2 regions of the Streptomyces sp. NPDC001606 genome follow, and region 2 is predicted to be linked to the other one. Evidence: riboswitches for the same ligand, from Rfam matches in the RefSeq annotation. Region 2 holds a riboswitch; the other holds the start of a gene.
What was found. Region 2 has a riboswitch for glycine ahead of gcvT (glycine cleavage system aminomethyltransferase GcvT). Riboswitches for the same ligand answer to the same signal wherever they lie in the genome.

Region 1 (10,696 bases), on a different contig from region 2:
CCCTGATCGGGCGGGGTCCGGGGCGACCGGATCGGGCACCTGTTCCCGGCCCGACTACCCAAACGTCCCGAGCACGGCCTAGGGTTGCTGTGTGAACGAGCTCGATGTCGTAGGTGTCCGGGTCGAAATGCCCTCCAACCAGCCGATCGTGCTCCTGCGCGAAGTGGGGGGCGACCGCTACCTCCCCATCTGGATCGGACCGGGGGAGGCGACGGCGATCGCCTTCGCCCAGCAGGGCATGGCCCCCGCCCGACCGCTGACCCACGACCTTTTCAAGGACGTGCTGGAGGCCGTCGGCCAGGAGCTGACCGAAGTACGCATCACCGACCTGCGGGAAGGCGTCTTCTACGCGGAGCTGGTCTTTGCCAGCGGGGTCGAGGTCAGCGCCCGTCCCTCCGATGCCATAGCGCTGGCCCTGCGCACCGGAACGCCGATCTACGGAAGCGACACGGTGCTGGACGACGCGGGTATCGCCATTCCGGACGAGCAGGAGGACGAGGTGGAGAAGTTCCGCGAGTTCCTCGACCAGATCTCGCCCGAGGACTTCGGTACCAGCAGCCAGTGAGGCGCCGGAAGCGGTGACCGCCGGCGGCGTGTGCCGGCCGGCGGTGGGTTCGTACGGCCAGGCCGGTGGGCAATTGCCACCGGCCCTTGAGAGCGTCCTACGGCTTCCCGTGAGCGCATTCGGCTAGCCTTTCCCCGCGGTGGGACACGGGAAACCACTCCTAGGGTGATTATCACTCGGCGTGCCGAGTGTGGCGATCGTTGACGCACCCCTGGTGACTGCCTACCGTCGAGAAGGCAGGTCAAGGACGGAGGTCGGCGTGAGAACGAGCGGCGACGGTACGGCTGGGGGTGCCCCCGGACGCGGTTTCGGGGAGAGCGGTCCGTACCCTCCCCCCGGTTCTCAGCTGTGTTCGGACAGGGGGTACCCCCATGCCGGCAGCGCGGTCGAGCACGCCCCGCAGCGGCCGACGGTGGTGCCGGACGGCAAAGGGGTGGCGGCCATGACGTCCGAGCAGATCGGTTACCGCGGGCCCACCGCCTGCGCGGCCGCCGGCATCACCTACCGGCAGCTCGACTACTGGGCCCGTACCGGCCTGGTCGAGCCCAGCGTGCGGCCTGCCTACGGGTCCGGCACCCAGCGGCTGTACAGCTTCCGTGACGTCGTCGTGCTGAAGATCGTCAAGCGCTTTCTGGACACCGGTGTGTCGCTCCAGAACATCCGCTCGGCCGTCCAGCACCTCAGGGAACGCGGTTTCCGTGATCTGGAGCGGATGACCCTGATGAGCGACGGCGCCACGGTGTACGAGTGCACCTCGCCGGACGAGGTCCACGCCCTGCTCCAGGGCGGTCAGGGCATCTTCGGCATCGCCGTCGGAGTGGTGTGGCGGGACGTGGAAAGCGCACTCTCACAGCTGCACGGAGAGCGCATCGACACCGGCGAGACCCTCGTCGGGCACAACCCCGCGGACGAGCTGGCACGGCGGCGCAACCGGGCGGTCTGACGGCCCGGCCGGCCGGGGCTCCGGTCCCGGGCCGCGGGCATTGTCAGTGGTGTGGTGCAGCATCGGAGATGTGAGAAATGCGCCCACCATCCTGCATCTCGACATGGATGCCTTCTACGCCTCAGTGGAACAGGCATCCAAGCCGAGCCTGCGCGGGAAGGCGGTCGTCGTGGGCGGGCTCGGCCCGCGCGGTGTGGTGGCCACGGCCTCGTACGAGGCGCGGGTCCTCGGGGTGCACTCGGCGATGCCCATGGCCCAGGCGCGCCGGCTGGCGCCCAACGCGGCGTATCTGGTGCCGCGCTTCTCCCTGTACCGGTCGGTCAGCGAGCAGGTGATGGCGCTGCTGCGGGAGCTGTCCCCGCTGGTGGAGCCGCTGAGCCTGGACGAGGCGTTCGTGGACCTGGAGGCCGGGGGAGCGGCCTGGGACGAGGAGTCGGCGCGGCTGACCGGGATCAGACTGCGCAGCGACATCAAGGCGGTCACCGGGCTCACCGGGTCGGTCGGGCTCGCCGCGTCCAAGATGCTCGCGAAGATCGCCTCCGAGCAGGCCAAGCCGGACGGACTGGTGCTGATCGAGCCGGGCACCGAGCGGGCACTGCTGGGGCCCATGCCGGTGCGCACCCTGCCGGGGGTGGGGCCGGCCACTGGAGACCATCTGCGGCGGGCCGGGATCACCACCGTCGATGAGCTGGCGGAGGCGGGCGAGGACGAGCTCGTCCGGCTGCTCGGCAAGGCGCACGGGCAGGCGTTGTACGCGATGGCGCTGGCCCACGACGAGCGGCCCGTGGTGGCCGAGCGCGAGGCCAAGTCGGTGTCGGTCGAGGACACCTACGACGTGGACATCCACGACCGCCTGCGGATCGGTCTGGAGGTACGGCGGCTCGCCGACCGGTGCGTGGGGCGGCTGCGCGGGGCCGGGCTGTCCGGGCGGACCATCGTGCTGAAGGTGCGGCGGTACGACTTCTCGACGCTGACCCGCTCGGAGACGCTGCGCGGGCCCACGGACGATCCGGCGGTGGTGCGGGAGGCGGCCGCGCGGTTGCTCGACTCCGTGGACACCACGGGCGGGGTGCGGCTGCTCGGGGTGGGCGTGTCGGGGCTGGCCGACTACACGCAGGAGGACCTGTTCGCGCAGGCGGCATGGGCCGCGGAGGAGGGCGAGCGGCAGGAAGAGGGGGAGGCGGACGGTGCCGAGGCCGAGGCGGAGACCGAGGGGGCGGAGCGGGGCGCGGAGCCCGCGGAGCGGCTGTGGCGGCCGGGGCAGGACGTGCGGCACGCCGAGTACGGGTACGGGTGGGTGCAGGGCAGCGGGGTGGGACGGGTCACCGTGCGGTTCGAGACGCCGCAGTCCGAGCCGGGGCGGGTGCGCACCTTCCTCGTCGGGGATGCCGCGCTGGAGGCGGTCGACCCGCTGCCGCTGGTGCTGGGCGTCGCCGACCCGCCGGCCGGGGTCCCAGCGGCGGACGGTGGCCATCGGGCCGGCTCCGCGCCGGACCCCGGAACCCGGCAGCCCGTAGGTCCGGTCGGGGTCCAGCCCGGTTCCGGGTGAGTTCGAGGACGGGGTGGGATCAAGGATTCGTGGGGCGGGTCAGGTTTCCTCCGTGCCCGCCAGCTTGCCGAAGTCGTGGTCCGGAAGTGGGGGGTGGGGCGATGTGTCGAGACCGTAGTGGTGGTAGAGCTGGAGTTCCTGCTCGGGGGAGAGATGGCGGCCCACCCCGAAGTCGGGGGCGTCCCTGATCAGGGCGCGCTCGAAGGGGACGCGGAGGGAGCCGTCGACCAGTTCGCTCGGTTCCAGGGGGACGAAGGCGTCCCGGGAGAACAGGCCGGTGCGTATGGCCGCCCACTCGGGCACGCCCGTCGCATCGTCGAGGTAGACCTCGTCAATGGTGCCGATCTTGGTGCCATCGCGGTCGAACGCCTTGCGGCCGATCAGGTTGCGCGGATCGATGTCGGTCTGCACGGTCCCTCTCCCTCCACTTGGTCGCAACTCATCCGTAAGCACTACAAAAGAGCACATTCAACGAGGCGGCCACTCGAGGGCCCAGGCGTTGACCTCGCTGGTAGGCTGACAGCGGCTGCTGACCCCGTGCGGGAGAGTCCTCCGACCACGTCGGAGGCGCCGAAGGAGCAAATCCTCCCCGGAATCTCTCAGGCTCACGTACCGCACGGACGAGGTCACTCTGGAAAGCAGGGCGGGTGTCGACGGCTTCCGCTCTCACCGACGGTGAAAACCGGGCGTGCCCGGTGAAACTCTCAGGTTGAGATGACAGAGGGGGAGGCCGTCCGGGCACCCGCGCCGTGGTGCCCTCGAAGGTCGCGTCAGACCAGGAGGCCTCCGCCATGACCGCCCATCGCATTCCGCTCTCCGTACTCGAAGCGGGCATCCCCTTCGAGCAGCGCCACATCGGGCCCGACCAGGAGGCGCGGGCCAAGATGCTCGCGCAGGTGGGCTACGGCTCGCTGGACGAGCTGACCGCCGCCGCGGTCCCGGATGTGATCAAGAACGCCGACGCGCTCGATCTGCCGGGTGCCCGCACCGAGGCGGAGGTGCTCGCCGAGCTGCGCTCCCTCGCGGACCGCAACCAGGTGCTCGGATCGATGATCGGCCTGGGGTACTACGGCACCTTCACGCCGCCCGTCATCCTCCGCAACGTCATGGAGAACCCGGCCTGGTACACGGCCTACACGCCGTACCAGCCGGAGATCTCCCAGGGGCGCCTCGAGGCCCTGCTGAACTTCCAGACCATGGTCGCGGAGCTGACCGGGCTGCCGACCTCCGGCGCCTCGCTGCTCGACGAGGGCACGGCCGCCGCCGAGGCCATGGCGCTGTCCCTGCGGATGGGCAAGAACAAGAAGGGTCTCTTCCTCGTCGACGCGGACGCGCTGCCGCAGACGATCGCCGTCATCGAGACCCGTGCCGAGCCGACCGGCGTCGAGATCGTCGTCGCCGACCTCAGCGAGGGCATCCCGGCCGACCTCGCCGCCCGCGAGATCAACGGCGTGCTGCTCCAGTACCCGGGCGCCTCCGGTGCCGTACGGGACATCAAGCCGGTCATCGACCAGGCGCACGAGCTGGGCGCGCTGGTCACCGTCGCCGCCGACCTGCTCGCCCTGACCCTGCTGACCTCGCCGGGTGAGCTGGGCGCGGACATTGCCGTCGGCACCACCCAGCGCTTCGGTGTGCCGATGGGCTTCGGCGGCCCGCACGCCGGTTACATGGCCGTGCGCGAGAAGTTCGCCCGCAGCCTGCCGGGCCGGCTGGTGGGCGTGTCCGTCGACGCCGACGGGAACAAGGCCTACCGGCTCGCGTTGCAGACCCGTGAGCAGCACATCCGCCGGGAGAAGGCCACCAGCAACATCTGCACCGCGCAGGTGCTGCTCGCGGTCATGGCGGGCATGTACGCCGTGTACCACGGGCCGGAGGGGCTGCGGACCATCGCACGGCGCACGCACCGGTACGCCTCCGTCCTCGCCGCCGGGCTGACGGCCGGCGGGGTCGAGCTGGTGCAGGGCGCCTTCTTCGACACCCTCACCGCGCGCGTGCCCGGCAAGGCCGCCGAGATCGTCGCCGCCGCCCGCGCGGGCGGGGTCAACCTGCGTCTGGTCGATGCCGACCATGTCTCCCTGGCCTGTGACGAGACCACCAACCGGGCCCAGCTCGCCGCCGTCTTCTCCGCCTTCGGTGTCGAGGGCGACATCGAGGCGCTGGACGCGGCCGCCGGCGAGGTCCTGCCCGAGGCGCTGCTGCGCACCGACGACTACCTGGCCCACCCGGTCTTCCACCAGCACCGCTCCGAGACCGCGATGCTGCGCTACCTGCGCAAGCTGGCCGACCGCGACTACGCGCTCGACCGCGGCATGATCCCGCTGGGCTCCTGCACCATGAAGCTCAACGCGACCACCGAGATGGAGCCGGTCACCTGGCCCGAGTTCGGCCAGCTGCACCCCTTCGCCCCGGCCGAGCAGGCGGAGGGCTACCTCACGCTCATCCGTGAGCTGGAGGACCGTCTCGCCGAGGTGACGGGGTACGACAAGGTCTCGCTCCAGCCGAACGCCGGTTCCCAGGGCGAGCTGGCCGGCCTGCTCGCCGTGCGCGGCTACCACCGGGCCAACGGTGACGAGCAGCGCACCGTCTGCCTGATTCCGTCCTCGGCGCACGGCACGAACGCCGCCAGCGCCGTGATGGCCGGCATGAAGGTCGTCGTCGTGAAGACCGCCGAGGACGGCGAGATCGACGTCGACGATCTGCGCGCCAAGATCGAGCAGCACCGCGACGAGCTGGCCGTGCTGATGATCACCTACCCGTCCACGCACGGTGTGTTCGAGGAGCACGTCGCCGACATCTGCGCCCAGGTCCATGAGGCGGGCGGCCAGGTGTACGTCGACGGCGCCAACCTCAACGCGCTGGTCGGCCTCGCCAAGCCGGGCCACTTCGGCGGTGACGTCTCCCACCTGAACCTGCACAAGACCTTCTGCATCCCGCACGGCGGCGGCGGTCCGGGCGTCGGCCCGGTGGCCGTACGGTCGCACCTGGCGCCGTACCTGCCGAACCACCCGCTCCAGCCGGCCGCCGGCCCGGAGACCGGGGTCGGACCGATCTCGGCCGCTCCCTGGGGCTCGGCGGGCATCCTGCCGATCTCCTGGGCGTACGTCCGCCTGATGGGCGGCGAGGGGCTGAAGCGGGCCACCCAGGTGGCCGTGCTGTCGGCGAACTACGTCGCCAAGCGCCTGGAGCCGCACTACCCGGTGCTGTACACCGGCCCCGGCGGTCTGGTCGCGCACGAGTGCATCATCGACCTGCGGCCGCTGACCAAGGCGACCGGTGTGAGCGTCGACGATGTCGCCAAGCGCCTCATCGACTACGGCTTCCACGCGCCGACCATGTCCTTCCCGGTCGCCGGCACCCTGATGATCGAGCCGACCGAGTCCGAGGACATCACCGAGCTGGACCGTTTCTGCGACGCGATGATCGCCATCCGCGCGGAGATCGAGAAGGTGGGCTCCGGCGAGTGGCCCGCGGAGGACAACCCGCTCCGGGGCGCCCCGCACACCGCCGCCGCGCTCGGCGGTGAGTGGGCGCACGCCTACAGCCGCGAGGAGGCCGTCTTCCCGGCCGGTGTCTCGGCCGCCGACAAGTACTGGCCGCCGGTGCGCCGTATCGACCAGGCCTTCGGCGACCGCAACCTGGTGTGCTCCTGCCCGCCGCTGGACGCGTACGAGGACTGAGCGAGCCGAGGCCGAGGGCCCCGTCCGGCTGGTGCCGGGCGGGGCCCTCGCCGTGTCCGGGGGCGGATCAGGCCGTCGCCAGGGACACCTCGGTCGACTTGATCAGGGCGACGACGGAGGAGCCGGTGGCGAGGCCCAGGGCGGTGACGGACTCGCGGGTGACGGCCGAGGTCAGCTCCCCGCCCTCGATGGCGATCTTGACGGTGGCCATCGCGGCGCCGGCGGCCAGGTCCGTGACGGTGCCCGGCAGCTGGTTGCGGATGGACACGCGGCCCACCGGGTCGGTGGCGAGGGCCACCTCGGTGGCCTTCACCAGGGCCCGCACCGCGGTGCCCTCGGCGAGGCCGAGGTCCCGGGCGGCCTCCAGGGTGATCGCCGCGGTGAGGTCCTGGCCGCCGTCCAGGCGGAGCTTCACGGTGGCCATGGCCTCGCCGGGGTGTACGGCGGTGATGGTGCCGGGGAGCTGGTTGCGGATGCTCAGAGTCATGGCCCGACGGTAGTGCGGGTGGGGGTTCAGGCCGGGTATGCGTGGGTCTGCGTCGCTTTCACCGTCGCCCAGACCGGTGCACCCGGGTGCAGGTCCAGCTCCGCGGCGGCGACCGTGGTCAGGTCGGCGGCGAGCGGGAGTTCCCCGGTCAGATCGGCGCGGATCTGGTCGCCGTGGGTCTCCAGCCCGGCCACCTCGCAGCGCCACAGGTTGCGGGCGCTGGAGGCCGTGGGCCGGTCCCGGAAGAGGGTCACGGCGGACGGCGGGAAGGCCACGAAGGCCGGTCCGGACAGTGTCTCGGTGGTGGTGATGGAGGGACCGGCGTCCAGTCGTACCGTGTGCCCGTCCGCCCGGCCGCGGTAGAGGTTGAGGCCGACCAGCTGGGCGATGTAGTCCGTGCGCGGGTGGCGGGCGATGTCGGTGGGGCCGCCTTCCTGTACGACGCGGCCGTGCTCCACGACCACCAGCCGGTCGGCGAGCACCATGGCGTCCAGCGGGTCGTGGGTGACCAGTACGGCGACGGCCTCGAACTCGGCGAGGTGGCGGCGTAGCTGGGCGCGGACCTCCAGCCGGGTGCGGGCGTCCAGGGCAGCCAGCGGCTCGTCCAGGAGCAGCAGCCGGGGCCGGGTGGCCAGGGCGCGGGCGAGGGCCACGCGCTGGGCCTGGCCGCCGGAGAGGCGGCGGGGCTTGGCGTGGGCGTGGGCCGCCAGACCCATGCGGTCCAGCCAGGCGGCGGCCTCGGCGCGGGCCTCCGCCTTGGACGCGCCTTGGCAGCGGGGGCCGAAGGCGACGTTGTCGAGGGCGCAGAGGTGGGGGAAGAGGAGGTAGTCCTGGAAGACCACGCCGACCGGGCGGGACTCCGGGGGAGTGTGGTGCAGGGGGGCGCCGTCGAGGTGCAGATGGCCGCCGGTGAGGGGGATCAGGCCGGCCAGGGCGCGCAGGGCGGTGGTCTTGCCGGCGCCGTTGGGACCGAGGAGGGCGAGAACTTCGCCGGGGGCGGCGGTGAGGGGGACGTCGAGACGGAAGGTCGTGCGGTCGACGAGGAGGTGGGCGTCGAGGGCGGGTGGGGGTGGGATGTGGTGGGGTGCGGCGCCGTCGGCGGGTGCCGGTGCGTGGTGGCGGGGTGCGGCGCCGTCGGTGGGGAGGCCGGGGGTGTGCGGGTTGGTCATGGTGTTGTCATCCAGCGGTCCCGGAGGCCGGCCAGGACGGCGATGGACACCGCCAGCAGGACCAGGCTGAGCGAGATGGCGGCCTCGGGGTCGTTCTGAAGGGCGAGGTAGACCGCCAGGGGCATGGTCTGGGTACGGCCGGGGAAGTTGCCCGCGAACGTGATCGTCGCACCGAACTCGCCCAGCGCCCGCGCCCAGGCGAGCACCGCGCCGGCGGCGATGCCGGGGGCGATCAGCGGCAGGGTGACCCGGCGGAAGGCGGTGAAGCGGGACGCCCCGAGCGTGGTGGCCGCCTCCTCGTAGCGCGGGTCGGCGGCGCGCAGGGTGCCCTCGACGCTGATGACCAGGAACGGCATCGCGACGAACGCCTCGGCGATCACCACGCCGGCGGTGGTGAACGGCAGCGTGATCCCGAACCAGGCGTCGAGCCACTGGCCGACGACGCCGTTGCGGCCCAGCGCGAGGAGGAGAGCGACACCGCCGACCACCGGCGGCAGCACCAGCGGCAGGGTCACCAGGGCCCGGACCAGACCCCGGCCGGGGAACTCCGTACGGGCCAGCAGCCAGGCCAGCGGCACCCCGAGGACCAGGCTCACGGCGGTCGCCGCGGTGGCCGTGACCAGCGACAGCTGGAGCGCCTGCCACACCTCGGGGCTGGTCAGCTGGTCCGGCAGACTGCGCCAGGGCGCGCGCACGAGCAGCGCGAGCAGCGGCAGCAGCAGAAACGCCAGGGCCAGCACACCCGGCAGCAGCAGGGGCAGCGGAACCGCGAGCCGTCCGCGTCGGCCCCCCGTGCCGACGCGGCGGCGCCACGGCCGGCCCGTGCGGGGGCCGGCCGTGGCACCGGGCTGGTCGAGCGAGGTCATGGCTTGAGGAACCCGGCCTGGCTCAGCACCTTCTGGCCCTCGGCGGACCGCACGAGGGCGATGAACGCCTTGGCGCCCTGGGCGTTCTGCCCGTTCTTCAGCGGTGCGATCGGGTATTCGTTGATGGCCTGGGCGGACTCGGGGAACTCCACGCCCTCCACCTTGTCACCCGCGGCCTTCACATCGGTCTGGTACACCACCGCGGCGTCGGCCTCCTTCAGTTCCACCTTGGTCAGGGCGGCCTTGACGTCCTGCTCGTAGGAGACCGGGGTGAGCTTGAGCTTGGCGGCGTCCAGGGCCTTCTGGGCGGCCGCGCCGCACGGCACGGTCTTGTCGCACAGGACGACCTTCAGGCCCGACTTGGTGAGGTCCTTCAGGGAGGCCACCTTCTGCGGGTTGCCCGGCAGGGTGGCGATCTCCAGCTTGTTGCGCACGAAGGTGGCCGGGGTGCCGGCCGCGTCCTTCTTGGCCGTCACGATCGCCATGGTCTTGGGGCTGGCGGCGGCGAAGACGTCCGCCGGGGCGCCACCGGTGATGCTGGCGGCGAGGGTGTCGCTGCCGCTGAAGTTGAAGCTGACCTTGGTGCCCGGGTGCTGCTGTTCGAACTCCTTGCCCAGGGCCGTGAAGCTCTCCTTCAGGGAGGCGGCCGCGAACACGGTGACGGTGCCGGACAGCTTTCCGGAGGAGGGCTTGTCCGACGTGCCGGTGGTGGACTTGGACGAGGAGGAACAGGCGCTGAGGGCCAGCAGGGCGGCGGCTCCAGCGCCGGCCACCTTCAGCATTCGCCTGGTCCGGCGCACGGAACGGGTCATCACGATCTACTCCTCGGATCTCGGTACACACGTCGCGCCCTGCCACGGCCGAGCCCCGGCCGTGTCCGGATCATACTTCCGCATCTGCCAGGCGTAAGTCTTCTGTCGCATCGCATGAGCTGAGCTGTCCCCGCTTGTAGCTTGCATATGCGATTGCACGGAGCGGTCGCCGCGCGAGGTGGAGGTGCCGAGCGGGGCGCCAGGTGCGCGTGTGTGAGGGGGGAGGGGAAGAAGGCGTCAGGTGCGGTCGATGTGCACGTTCGTGGACTTCACGCGTGCGGTGGCCTCCATGCCGACCTCCAGGCCGAGTTCCTCCACGGCCTCCCGGGTGAGCAGGGAGACCAGCCGGTGCGGGCCCGCCTGGATCTCCACCTGGGCGGCGACGTCGCCCAGCTTGATGGCGGTGACGATGCCGGGGAAGGCGTTGCGCACGGAGGTGTGGGAGACGTCCTCCTCGCCGCCGCCCGTCCTGGCCAGCTCGACGGAGAACGCGGCGAGGTCCCTGCCGTCGATGAGGCGCCGCCCGGCCTCGTCGCGATGGGTGGTCATCCGGCCCGCGTCGGCCCAGCGGCGGGCGGTGTCCGGGCTCACGCCGAGGAGCCGCGCGGCCTGGCCGATCGTGTACGAC
Region 2 (10,696 bases):
GCAGCCGACCTCGGCCCCGGAGATGGAGGCGTTCTCCTTGAAGAGCATGCCGATCGCGCCCGCGGCGAGCAGGAAGCGGACCACGCCGTCCTCGTCGGCGCCGGGCACGAAGTCCATGTAGTAGTGCAGGACCGCCGGGATGATCCCGGCCGCGCCGTTGGTGGGGGCGGTGACCACCCGGCCGCCGGCCGCGTTCTCCTCGTTCACGGCCATCGCGTAGAGCGTGAGCCACTCCATCGCGTGCGCCAGCGGGTCGCCCTCGGCGCGCAGCTGGCGGGCCGAGACGGCGGCGCGGCGGCGGACCTTCAGCCCGCCGGGCAGGATGCCCTCGCGGCTCATGCCGCGCTGCACGCACGCGCGCATCACCCGCCAGATCTCCAGCAGGCCCGCGCGGATCTCCTCCTCGGTGCGCCAGGCCCGCTCGTTCTCCAGCATCAGCGAGGAGATCGACAGGCCGGTCTCCTTGGTGAGGCGGAGCAGCTCGTCGCCCGTGCGGAAGGGGTACTTCAGGACCGTGTCGTCCAGCTTGATCCGGTCCGCGCCGACCGCGTCCTCGTCGACCACGAAGCCGCCGCCGACCGAGTAGTACGTCTTGGTCAGCAGCTCCGCGCCGGAGGCGTCGTACGCCCACAGCGTCATGCCGTTGGCGTGGTACGGCAGCGCCTTGCGCCGGTGCAGCACGAGGTCCTGGTCGAAGTCGAAGGCGATCTCGTGCTCGCCCAGGAGCCGGATCCGGCCCTCGGCCTTGATCGCGTCCACGCGCGCGTCGGCCGTCTCCACGTCCACCGTGCGCGGCGAGTCGCCGGCCAGTCCGAGCAGGACGGCCTTCGGGGTGCCGTGGCCGTGCCCGGTCGCGCCCAGGGAGCCGTACAGCTCGGTCCGGAGGGTCGCGGTCTGTTCCAGCAGCCCTTCGTTGCGCAGCCGGCGGGCGAACATCCGCGCCGCGCGCATCGGGCCGACCGTGTGGGAGCTGGACGGGCCGATGCCGATCGAGAACAGGTCGAAGACCGAGATGGCCACGGTCACTCCTCAAAAAGCAGGGGGTGGCGGGGCCCCGGGATCGCCGGGTGCCCCACCGGGGACTTGCCTGGCCGGGTCCGTGGGTCCGGACCCGGGTACTGCGGGGGCCTGAGCTACTTGTTCAGACCCGGGTACAGCGGGTGCTTGTCGGCGAGCGCCTTCACGCGCGCCTTGAGGGCCTCGGCGTCGTAGGACGGCTTCAGCGCCTCGGCGATCACATCGGCGACCTCGGCGAAGTCCTCGGCCGTGAAGCCGCGGGTCGCCAGGGCCGGCGTGCCGATCCGCAGACCCGACGTGACCATCGGGGGACGCGGGTCGTTCGGGACGGCGTTGCGGTTGACCGTGATGCCGACCTCGTGCAGCCGGTCCTCGGCCTGCTGGCCGTCCAGCTCGGACTCGCGCAGGTCGACCAGGATCAGGTGCACGTCCGTGCCGCCCGACAGGACGTTCACCCCGGCCTCGCGGGCGTCCGCGGCCGTCAGGCGCTCGGCGAGGATGCGCGCACCCTCCACCGTACGCTGCTGGCGCTCCTTGAACTCCGCCGAGGCGGCGACCTTGAAGGAGACCGCCTTCGCCGCGATCACATGCTCCAGGGGACCGCCCTGGAAGCCCGGGAAGACGGAGGAGTTCAGCTTCTTCGCGAACTCCTTCTTCGCGAGGATGATGCCGCCGCGCGGGCCGCCCAGCGTCTTGTGGGTGGTCGAGGTGACGACGTCGGCGTGCTCCACCGGGTTCGGGTGCAGACCGGCCGCGACCAGGCCCGCGAAGTGGGCCATGTCGACCCACAGGTACGCCTCGACCTCGTCGGCGATCCGCCGGAACTCGGCGAAGTCCAGCCGGCGCGGGTACGCCGACCAGCCCGCGATGATCACCTTCGGGCGGTGCTCCTTGGCGAGCCGCTCGACCTCGGCCATGTCGACCAGGCCGGTCTCGGCGTCCACGTGGTAGGCGACCACGTTGAACTGCTTGCCGGAGAAGTTCAGGCGCATGCCGTGGGTCAGATGGCCGCCGTGCGCCAGGTCCAGGCCGAGGATGGTGTCCCCGGGCTGGGCGAGGGCGAACAGGGCCGCCTGGTTCGCGGAGGCGCCGGAGTGGGGCTGCACATTGGCGTACTCGGCGCCGAACAGCTCCTTGAGCCGGTCGATGGCGATCTGCTCGGCGACGTCGACGTGCTCGCAGCCGCCGTAGTAGCGCCGGCCCGGGTAGCCCTCGGCGTACTTGTTGGTCAGCACCGAGCCCTGCGCCTCCATCACCGCGAGCGGCGCGAAGTTCTCGGAGGCGATCATCTCCAGCGTGGACTGCTGGCGGCTCAGCTCGGCGTCGACCGCGGCGGCGATCTCCGGGTCCAGCTCGTGCAGGGACGTGTTCAGGACGGTCATCGGGGTACGACTCCTCAGCCGGCGGTGAAGGCGGTGTACTCGTCGGCGCTCATGAGGTCCTCGGGCTCGTCCGTCACGCGCACCTTGAACAGCCAGCCGCCCTCGAAGGGAGCGGAGTTCACCAGCGACGGGTCGTCCACGACGTCCTGGTTGACCGCGGTGACCTCACCGGTGACCGGGGCGTACAGGTCGGAGACCGACTTGGTCGACTCCAGCTCGCCGCAGGACTCGCCCGCGGTCACGGTGTCACCGACGTCCGGGAGCTGGACGAAGACCACGTCGCCGAGCGCGTTGGCCGCGTGCTCGGTGATGCCGACCGTCGAGACGCCGTCCTCGGCGTCCGACAGCCACTCGTGCTCCTTGCTGTAGCGAAGCTGCTCGGGGTTGCTCATGGCCTGAATTCTCCTGTACGTGCGGGAGTGCTGATGAAGGGGGGACTGCCGGAACTGGTGCCGGGCAGGGAAATGTGCGCAGGGTCACGTCACGGGGACGTGCCGAGGCCCAGTGTCTACTTCTGCCGCTTGTAGAAGGGCAGAGCCACGACCTCGTACGGCTCGTGGGTGCCCCGGATGTCCACGCCGACGCCCGGGGTGCCCGGCGCCGCGTGCGCAGCGTCGACGTAGGCCATGGCGATCGGCTTGCCGAGGGTGGGGGAGGGGGCGCCGGAGGTGACCTCGCCGATCACCTCGCCGCCGGAGACGACGGCGTATCCGGCACGCGGCACCCGGCGGCCCTCGGCGACCAGGCCGACGAGCACCCGGGGCGGGTTCTGCTCGGCGCGGGCGGCGGCCTCGGTGAGCGCCTCGCGCCCGACGAAGTCGCCCTCCTTCTCGAACTTCACCACCCGGCCGAGCCCGGCGTCGAAGGGGGTGAGGGCGGTGGTCAGCTCGTGCCCGTACAGCGGCATGCCCGCCTCCAGGCGCAGCGTGTCCCGGCAGGACAGACCGCACGGCACCAGGCCGGCGCCCTCGCCCGCCTTGGTCAGCGCCTGCCACAGCTCGACGGCGTGCTCCGGCTTCACGAACAGCTCGAAGCCGTCCTCGCCGGTGTAGCCGGTGCGGGCGATCAGGGCGGGGACGCCGGCGACGGTGCCGGGCAGACCGGCGTAGTACTTCAGGCCGTCGAGGTCGGCGTCGGTCAGCGACTTCAGGATGCCGGGGGACTCCGGGCCCTGGACGGCGATCAGCGCGTAGGCGTCCCGGTCGTCGCGCACCTCGGCGTCGAACCCGGCGGCCCGCTCGGTCAGCGCGTCCAGCACGACCTGGGCGTTGGAGGCGTTGGCCACGACCATGTACTCGGTCTCGGCGAGCCGGTAGACGATCAGGTCGTCCAGGATGCCGCCGTCGGCCTGGCAGATCATGGTGTAGCGGGCGCGGCCGACGCCGACGGAGGCGATGTTGCCGACCAGGGCGAAGTTCAGCAGGGCGGCCGCCTGCGGGCCGGTCACGGTGATCTCGCCCATGTGGGAGAGGTCGAAGAGGCCGGCCTTGGTGCGTACGGCGAGGTGCTCGTCGCGCTCGGAGCCGTAGCGCAGGGGCATGTCCCAGCCGGCGAAGTCGGTCATCGTCGCACCGAGCGCGCGATGCACGGCATCCAGCGCGGTGTGACGGAGTTCAGTGCTGCTCATCGGTCGGTCGTCTCCCAGGGCACACGGACGGGGGCGAGGAACGTTCCTCCCCATCTGTCATCGGAACCTGAGAGGTTCGCCACGACCGCCACCGGGACGATCAGGGCTTGCACCTTGGGTGGAGCCACTGACACAGCGGCCCGCTTTTCAGATGTGCCTCGCCCGCGCGGTAACGGGGCCTGAGAGATTCAAGGGAGGGACTTGCTCCTTCGGCGCCCCAGCGACGACGGCTGGGGACTCTCCCGCGCGGATTCAAGCGGCCGGTATGCAGTTGGCGCGCACATCATTGCACGGCGCGGCCGCTTTTGTAACCGACCTGTGGCAGCACCCGGACCCGCCCGCCACCACCGCCTATTACCTTCTCTTTACGGTCGACGGGAAAGAAGTTGACCGAGTCGACAGGGGAGGACGATCACGGTGAACAGGACCCCCGCGTACGCCACCGGCGTCACGGTGCCGCGGCAGCGGACCAGCGCCACCATCCGCGCCGTGCGCGACCTGCGCGACCGCGCCGGCCACACCCCGCGCACCCTGCTCTTCGGACCCCGGGACGTGGTGGTGATCACCGGCCTGCCCGGCAGCGGCAAGTCCACCCTCATGCACCGCACGGTCACCGGCCGCCGCATCGACTCCCAGGACACCCGCGACCGCTTCGCCGCCCGGCTGCCCCGCGGCCTCCCCTACGTCCTCTACCGCCCCCTGGTCCGCCTCGCCCACTACACGGCGCTGCGCCGCGCCCTGCGCACCGGCGAGGGCGTCGTCGTGCACGACTGCGGCACCCAGGCCTGGGTGCGGAGCTGGCTCGCCCGGGAGGCCCGCCGCCGCGGCGGCACCCTGCATCTGCTGCTGCTCGACGTCGACCCCGCCACGGCCCGCGCGGGCCAGCAGGAGCGCGGCCGGGGCGTCTCCCGCTACGCCTTCCGCCGCCACCGCCGCACGACGGCCCGCCTGCTCGACGCGATCGAACGCGGCCAACTCCCCACCGGCTGCACCACAGCCCTCCTTCTGGACCGCCCCGCAGCAGACACCCTGCACACCCTCTCCTTCACGCCCTGAGCCGACCCACCCCCGCACCGTGCGGCCTTCACCGGCTGACACAGGGTTGGACGGCTGGGGGTGCCGGTGTTGTTCGGGGGTGGGGCATGTGCCCCGGGCTGCTTGGGCGGGGGTGGGCGAGGGGGCCGGGCGGGGGTGGCGTACCCGCTAGCCTTCATGCACACAGCAGTGGTTCCCAGCAGGCGGTAGGCAGATGGACTTCCCGGCGGATCTGCCCGCGGACATTCCCGCGGGCTTCCCGGCTCAGGCGCACCCCCACCCGCACGGCGGTTGGCCCGGCAACGAACTCGAGGAGGTGCTGTCGGCCTCCCTCGGGATCCCCGCGGCGGCCGGCCGGATCGTGGAGGTGCTCGGCCGCAGCTTCCTGTGGATCCCGCTGCCCTCCGGCGGCGGCCCGGACAGCGGCCCGCTGGATCTGCCCACCACCGAGATCGCGGGCCAGGTGTACGTCCCGGTGTTCAGCTCCGAGGAACAGTTCCGCCAGGTCGTCGGCTCCCACATGGGGTACACCATCGCCCCCGCCGTGGAGTTCGCCCGCGGACTGCCCCCGCAGGTCGGCATCGTGGTGAACCCCGACGGGGTGGTCGGCATCCCGCTGCCGCCGCAGGCGGTGGCCGAGCTGTGCCGCAGCGGCCGTACCCCGCTCGACGGCCCCGCCGCCGGCGGCCGGGTCCGGCTCTTCGAACCCGACTGGCAGGACGACCCGGTGGACTTCCTCGCCGCCGCCTCCTCCGAGTTCGCCGAGATCGGTGTCGTCCACACCGCCCGCCGCTGCCTCGCCGCGATCGAGACGGACGAACCGGTGCTTTTCGTCGGCGTGGAACTCTCCCAGTGGGAGGGCGACCTCCGCGCCCGCCCCCTGGAGGCGCTGGGCCGGGCCCTCGCCCGCGTCCCGGTCGCATGGCCGGTCAACCTGGTCCTGCTGGACGTGACGGACGACCCCGTGGCCGAATGGCTGAAGCACCGCGTCCGGCCCTTCTATCAGTACGGCCAGTAGAGACACCCGAGGGGCGTGGGGCGCGGGTGGCCACCAGCCACCCGCACCCGCGCACGCACAGGCGGCTCCGCGTCACCGGGCGCTTAAGCTGTCCCCGAACCCGGGCGCACTGAACAGAAGGGCACGACAAGGTGAGCGCGAGCCACAGCGGCAGCGTCGAGCACATGCTGCGTCAGGTCACCCCCGGCCGCTACGACGCCTACGAGGCCCTGCTCCGCGCCCTTGCCACCCCCTCCGCCGGCCAGATCTGGATGCTGCTGTGGCACGGCCAGGCCGGCTCCCCGGACGCCCAGTACGGGGACATGGAAGTCGGCGGCTTCCACTACGCCCCCTGTGTCACCTCCGCCCAGGAACTCTCGGCCAGCGGCTGGAACCGTTCCTACGAGGTCGTCGACGGCCTCGACGTCGCCCGCACCCTCTACCCGGACCACTACGGCCTCTGGCTCAACCCGCACGCCCCGGGCGGCGGCGTCGGCATCCCCTGGCTGGATCTGCGCCGTATCGCCACCGGTCTGGACCGGCAGCCCGCGGGACCCCTCCGGCTGTCCGAACCCGGCATCGAGATCCCGCAGTTCTACGCGCTGCTCGCGCAGAACGCCCACCGCACGCCCGCGCTCCGCACCCTGCGCCGCGCCTGGGTGCAGCCGGCCCTCGGAGCGCCGTACCTCGCCATCGGTCTGGACGTCTACGACACCTCGCCCGCCGCGGTCGACTCGGTGCGCGCGATGATGCAGCAGTCCGTCGGCGCCGTCCCGGAAGGGCTGCCGGTGTCGACGGTCGCGATGACCGACGACTACGACCCCGTGGTGATGTGGATGCGGGCCAACGCGCGCCCCTTCTACGACCGTGAGGCGCATGCGGTCGCGGCCCAGCCGCAGCCCCAGCCGCAACTCCAGGCCCAGCCCTTGCCCCAGACACCGGCAGCCGGTTACGGCTATCCCCCCGCCCACGGCGGCTACTGACCGCTCACTGACCTCCCGGCGACCTCTCCGCTGACCTCGACTTTCGGTCGCCGCCCGGCCGGAACGGCACCCTTGTCCGAGGGCTCGAACCCCTCCGTTACCGTCCGGTCAACGGGACTCACTGTCCGCATAACGGCGTTCACCTGCTTCCATCACGGTTGCGCATCCATTCACTGCCAAGGCTGGCGGCTGATCGCGCAGGCGTTGAAGACTCCCCCTTCAAGGGGTTCGCCCCTGTGTACGACGGACTGATTGATGCCGCTACCAGCGGCAAGTGCGGGCCGGTTACCGCCGGTTGAGAGGGGTCCCAGCCTAATGACGGCACCATTGCACGAGCCGACCGCGGAAGCGGCCCCGGGTGCGGCCGAGGAAGCGGCGACGGCCGCCACCGACGCGAAGGCCGTTCAGGGCCGTTCCCTGGGGCGGATCGCCTGGGAACGCCTGAAGCGGGACAAACTCGCCCTGACGGGCGGCATCGTCGTGCTCGTCCTGATCGTGATCGCGCTGCTCGCGCCGGTCATCGCGAACCTGGTCGGGCAGGACCCGGACCTCTACCACGAGAGCCTGATCGACCCGCTGTTCAGCACGCCCAAGGGCTCGCTGGGCGGCATGAGCGGCGACCATCTGCTCGGCGTGGAGCCGGTCAACGGCCGTGACATCTTCGCCCGCATCCTCTACGGCGCCCGGATCTCGCTGCTGGTCGGCTTCCTGTCCGCGGTGGTCGCCGTCATCCTCGGCACCCTCTTCGGCATTCTCGCCGGCTTCTTCGGCGGCTGGGTCGACTCGCTCATCAGCCGTGTGATGGACGGTCTGCTCGCCTTCCCCCAGCTGCTGTTCATCATCGCCCTGGTCTCCGTCATGCCCAACGAGATGCTGGGTCTCTCCGGCACCGGTGTGCGCGTGTTCGTGATGATCCTGGTCATCGGCTTCTTCGGCTGGCCGTACATCGGCCGCGTGGTCCGCGGCCAGACCCTCAGCCTGCGCGAACGCGAGTACGTGGAGGCGGCCCGCTCGCTCGGTGCCGGGCGGCTCTACATCCTCTTCAAGGAGCTGCTGCCCAACCTCGTCGCGCCCATCATCGTGTACACGACGATGATGATCCCCACCAACATCCTCACCGAGGCGGCACTCAGCTTCCTGGGCGTGGGCGTCAAGCCGCCCACCTCCTCCTGGGGGCAGATGCTCTCGAGCGCGATCGACTACTACGACTCGGACCCCATGTACATGGTGATCCCGGGCGTGGCGATCTTCATCACGGTGCTGGCCTTCAACCTGTTCGGCGACGGCGTGCGGGACGCGCTGGACCCGAAGGGTTCCCGCTGAGGTGCCAACCCCCAAGCGTCCCGTGAGCTCTTCCACGGGGTCTCTCATCAAATCCGGAGGATCCGAGATCGTGACTACCGAACGCACCTCAGGGCGGCGCAAGCAGGCCCTTGCCGCTGCCGCAGTGGTCGCCGGCCTGCTGACCACGGCGGCGTGCGGCGGAGGCGACAGCAGCGGCGACGGCGGCTCGAAGGACGGCGCTGCCGGCTTCAACGCGGCCGTCAACAAGGTCGCCCAGGCCAACCTCGTCAAGAAGGGCGGCACGCTCAAGTACGTCAGCACGCAGGACGCCGACTCGTGGGACACCACGCGCGGTTACTACGGCTTCATGTGGGACTTCTCCCGCTACTACAGCCGTCAGCTGCTGACCTACAAGACCGCGCCGGGCGCCGAGGGAGCCCAGCTCACCCCGGACCTCGCCACGGACATGGGCAAGGTCTCGGCCGACGGCAAGACCTACACCTTCACCCTGCGCGACGGCATCACGTGGGAGGACGGCAAGCCGATCACCTCCCAGGACGTCAAGTACGGCATCGAGCGCGTCTGGGCGCAGGACGTGCTGTCCGGCGGTCCGATCTACCTCCAGCAGATGCTGGACCCGAAGAACACCTACAAGGGCCCCTACAAGGACTCCACCAAGGACCACCTGGGCCTGAGCGCGATCCAGACGCCCGACGCCAAGACGATCGTCTTCCACCTGCCGAAGGCCAACTCGGACTTCCCGCAGGCGCTGGCCATGACCACGGGTTCCCCGGTCCGCCAGGACAAGGACACCAAGTCCAAGTACGGCCTGCACCCGTTCTCCTCCGGCCCGTACAAGTTCCAGTCGTACACGCCGGGCAAGGGCCTCGTGCTGGTCCGCAACGACAAGTGGAAGGCGTCCTCGGACCCGGTCCGCAAGGCGTACCCGGACAAGATCACGCTGGACATCTCCACCAACCAGACCAACTCCGACCAGCAGCTGATCAACGGCGACTACGACATCGACGCGTCGCAGACCAGCCTGGGCCCCCAGGGCCGCCAGATAGCCCTGAAGCAGAACAAGGGCAACCTGGACAACCCGGTCTCCGGCTTCATCCGCTACGCGGTCTTCCCGCAGAGCGTCAAGCCGTTCGACAACATCCACTGCCGCAAGGCCGTCATCTACGCCGCCGACCACGTGTCGCTCCAGACCGCCCGCGGTGGCCCGGTCGCCGGTGGTGACATCGGCACCAACATGCTCCCGCCGTCGGTCGCCGGTGGCGAGGGCCAGAAGTACGACCCGTACCAGATCGCGACGAAGAACAAGAACGGCAACGTCGCCCTGGCCAAGCAGGAGCTGAAGGCCTGCGGTCAGCCGAACGGCTTCTCGACCACCATCGCGGTCCGCAACAACAAGCAGCAGGAAGTCGCCACCTCCGAGTCCCTCCAGGCGGCGCTGAAGAAGGTCGGCATCAAGGCCGACATCTACCAGTACGACGGTTCGCAGTCCCCGGGCATCATCGGCAGCCCCTCGAACGTCGCGAAGAAGAAGCTCGGCATCATCATCATGGGCTGGGGTCCGGACTTCCCGACCGTCCAGGGCTACGGCATCCCGCTGTGGAGCAGCAAGTACATCCTGCAGAGCGGTAACAACAACTACGCCCTGATCAAGGACAAGACGATCGACGGCCTGTTCGACCAGTACAGCGCCACGCTGGACGCGTCGAAGAAGACCCAGATCTCCACGGAGATCAACCACAAGGTCATGGAGGGCGCGTACTACCTGCCCTTCACCTTCGAGCGGTTCCTCAACTTCCGCTCCTCCCGGGTCGGCAACGTGTACACGACGAACGCGTACAGCGGCTACTACGACTTCGTCAACATCGGTCTGAAGTCCACGAAGTAAAACCGGCACACCCGCCGTACGGCACGAAAGGCAGGTGAAGGCCGGCGCGGCGAGCCGCGGGCCCCACGGACGACCTCCGGGGCCCGCGGTCCGCGGCGGGCCGTAAGCTGTGCTCGCTTACCTCATCAGGCGGCTGTTCGCCGCCGCAGTGATGCTCGTGGTCATCGTCCTGGTGGTCTTCAGCATCTTCTTCCTCGTCCCCAAGTGGGCGGGCGTCGACATCGCCACGAGCTTCGTGGGCAAGCAGGCAGACCCGCACGCCGTGGCGGCGGTGCGCGAGAAGCTGGGTCTGGGCGACCCGGTGTACCTCCAGGTCTGGCACTTCTTCAAGGGCATCTTCGTGGGCCGCACCTACGCGGCCGGCGGCGATGTCACCCACTGCGCCGCGCCGTGCTTCGGCTACTCCTTCCGCAGTGAGCAGGCCGTCTGGCCGGTGCTGACCGACCGCTTCCCGGTGACCCTGGG

Region 1: it holds a riboswitch for glycine, as region 2 does, so the genes downstream of both, gcvP (aminomethyl-transferring glycine dehydrogenase) here and gcvT (glycine cleavage system aminomethyltransferase GcvT) in region 2, are expected to answer to the same signal.

Annotation. Positions count from the first base shown of each region.
Region 1 is NZ_JBSFHC010000012.1:240,700-251,395, reverse strand. Features, by position in the region: gene ftsR (transcriptional regulator FtsR) at 1-6, shown strand, start outside; gene ACWCV9_RS22915 (bifunctional nuclease family protein) at 92-565, shown strand; gene ACWCV9_RS22910 (MerR family transcriptional regulator) at 825-1,508, shown strand; partial or broken gene ACWCV9_RS22905 (DNA polymerase IV) at 1,579-3,175, shown strand; gene ACWCV9_RS22900 (PRC-barrel domain-containing protein) at 3,097-3,468, opposite strand; glycine riboswitch at 3,588-3,682, shown strand; gene gcvP (aminomethyl-transferring glycine dehydrogenase) at 3,849-6,734, shown strand; gene ACWCV9_RS22890 (TOBE domain-containing protein) at 6,802-7,221, opposite strand; gene ACWCV9_RS22885 (ABC transporter ATP-binding protein) at 7,248-8,390, opposite strand; gene ACWCV9_RS22880 (ABC transporter permease) at 8,387-9,256, opposite strand; gene modA (molybdate ABC transporter substrate-binding protein) at 9,253-10,068, opposite strand; gene ACWCV9_RS22870 (TOBE domain-containing protein) at 10,306-10,696, opposite strand, start outside.
Region 2 is NZ_JBSFHC010000002.1:296,695-307,390, reverse strand. Features, by position in the region: gene ACWCV9_RS05780 (L-serine ammonia-lyase) at 1-1,020, opposite strand, end outside; gene glyA (serine hydroxymethyltransferase) at 1,134-2,399, opposite strand; gene gcvH (glycine cleavage system protein GcvH) at 2,414-2,791, opposite strand; gene gcvT (glycine cleavage system aminomethyltransferase GcvT) at 2,908-4,026, opposite strand; glycine riboswitch at 4,071-4,183, opposite strand; glycine riboswitch at 4,184-4,281, opposite strand; gene ACWCV9_RS05760 (AAA family ATPase) at 4,444-5,082, shown strand; gene ACWCV9_RS05755 (enhanced serine sensitivity protein SseB) at 5,276-6,079, shown strand; gene ACWCV9_RS05750 (enhanced serine sensitivity protein SseB C-terminal domain-containing protein) at 6,244-7,041, shown strand; gene ACWCV9_RS05745 (ABC transporter permease) at 7,357-8,364, shown strand; gene ACWCV9_RS05740 (ABC transporter substrate-binding protein) at 8,435-10,231, shown strand; gene ACWCV9_RS05735 (ABC transporter permease) at 10,341-10,696, shown strand, end outside.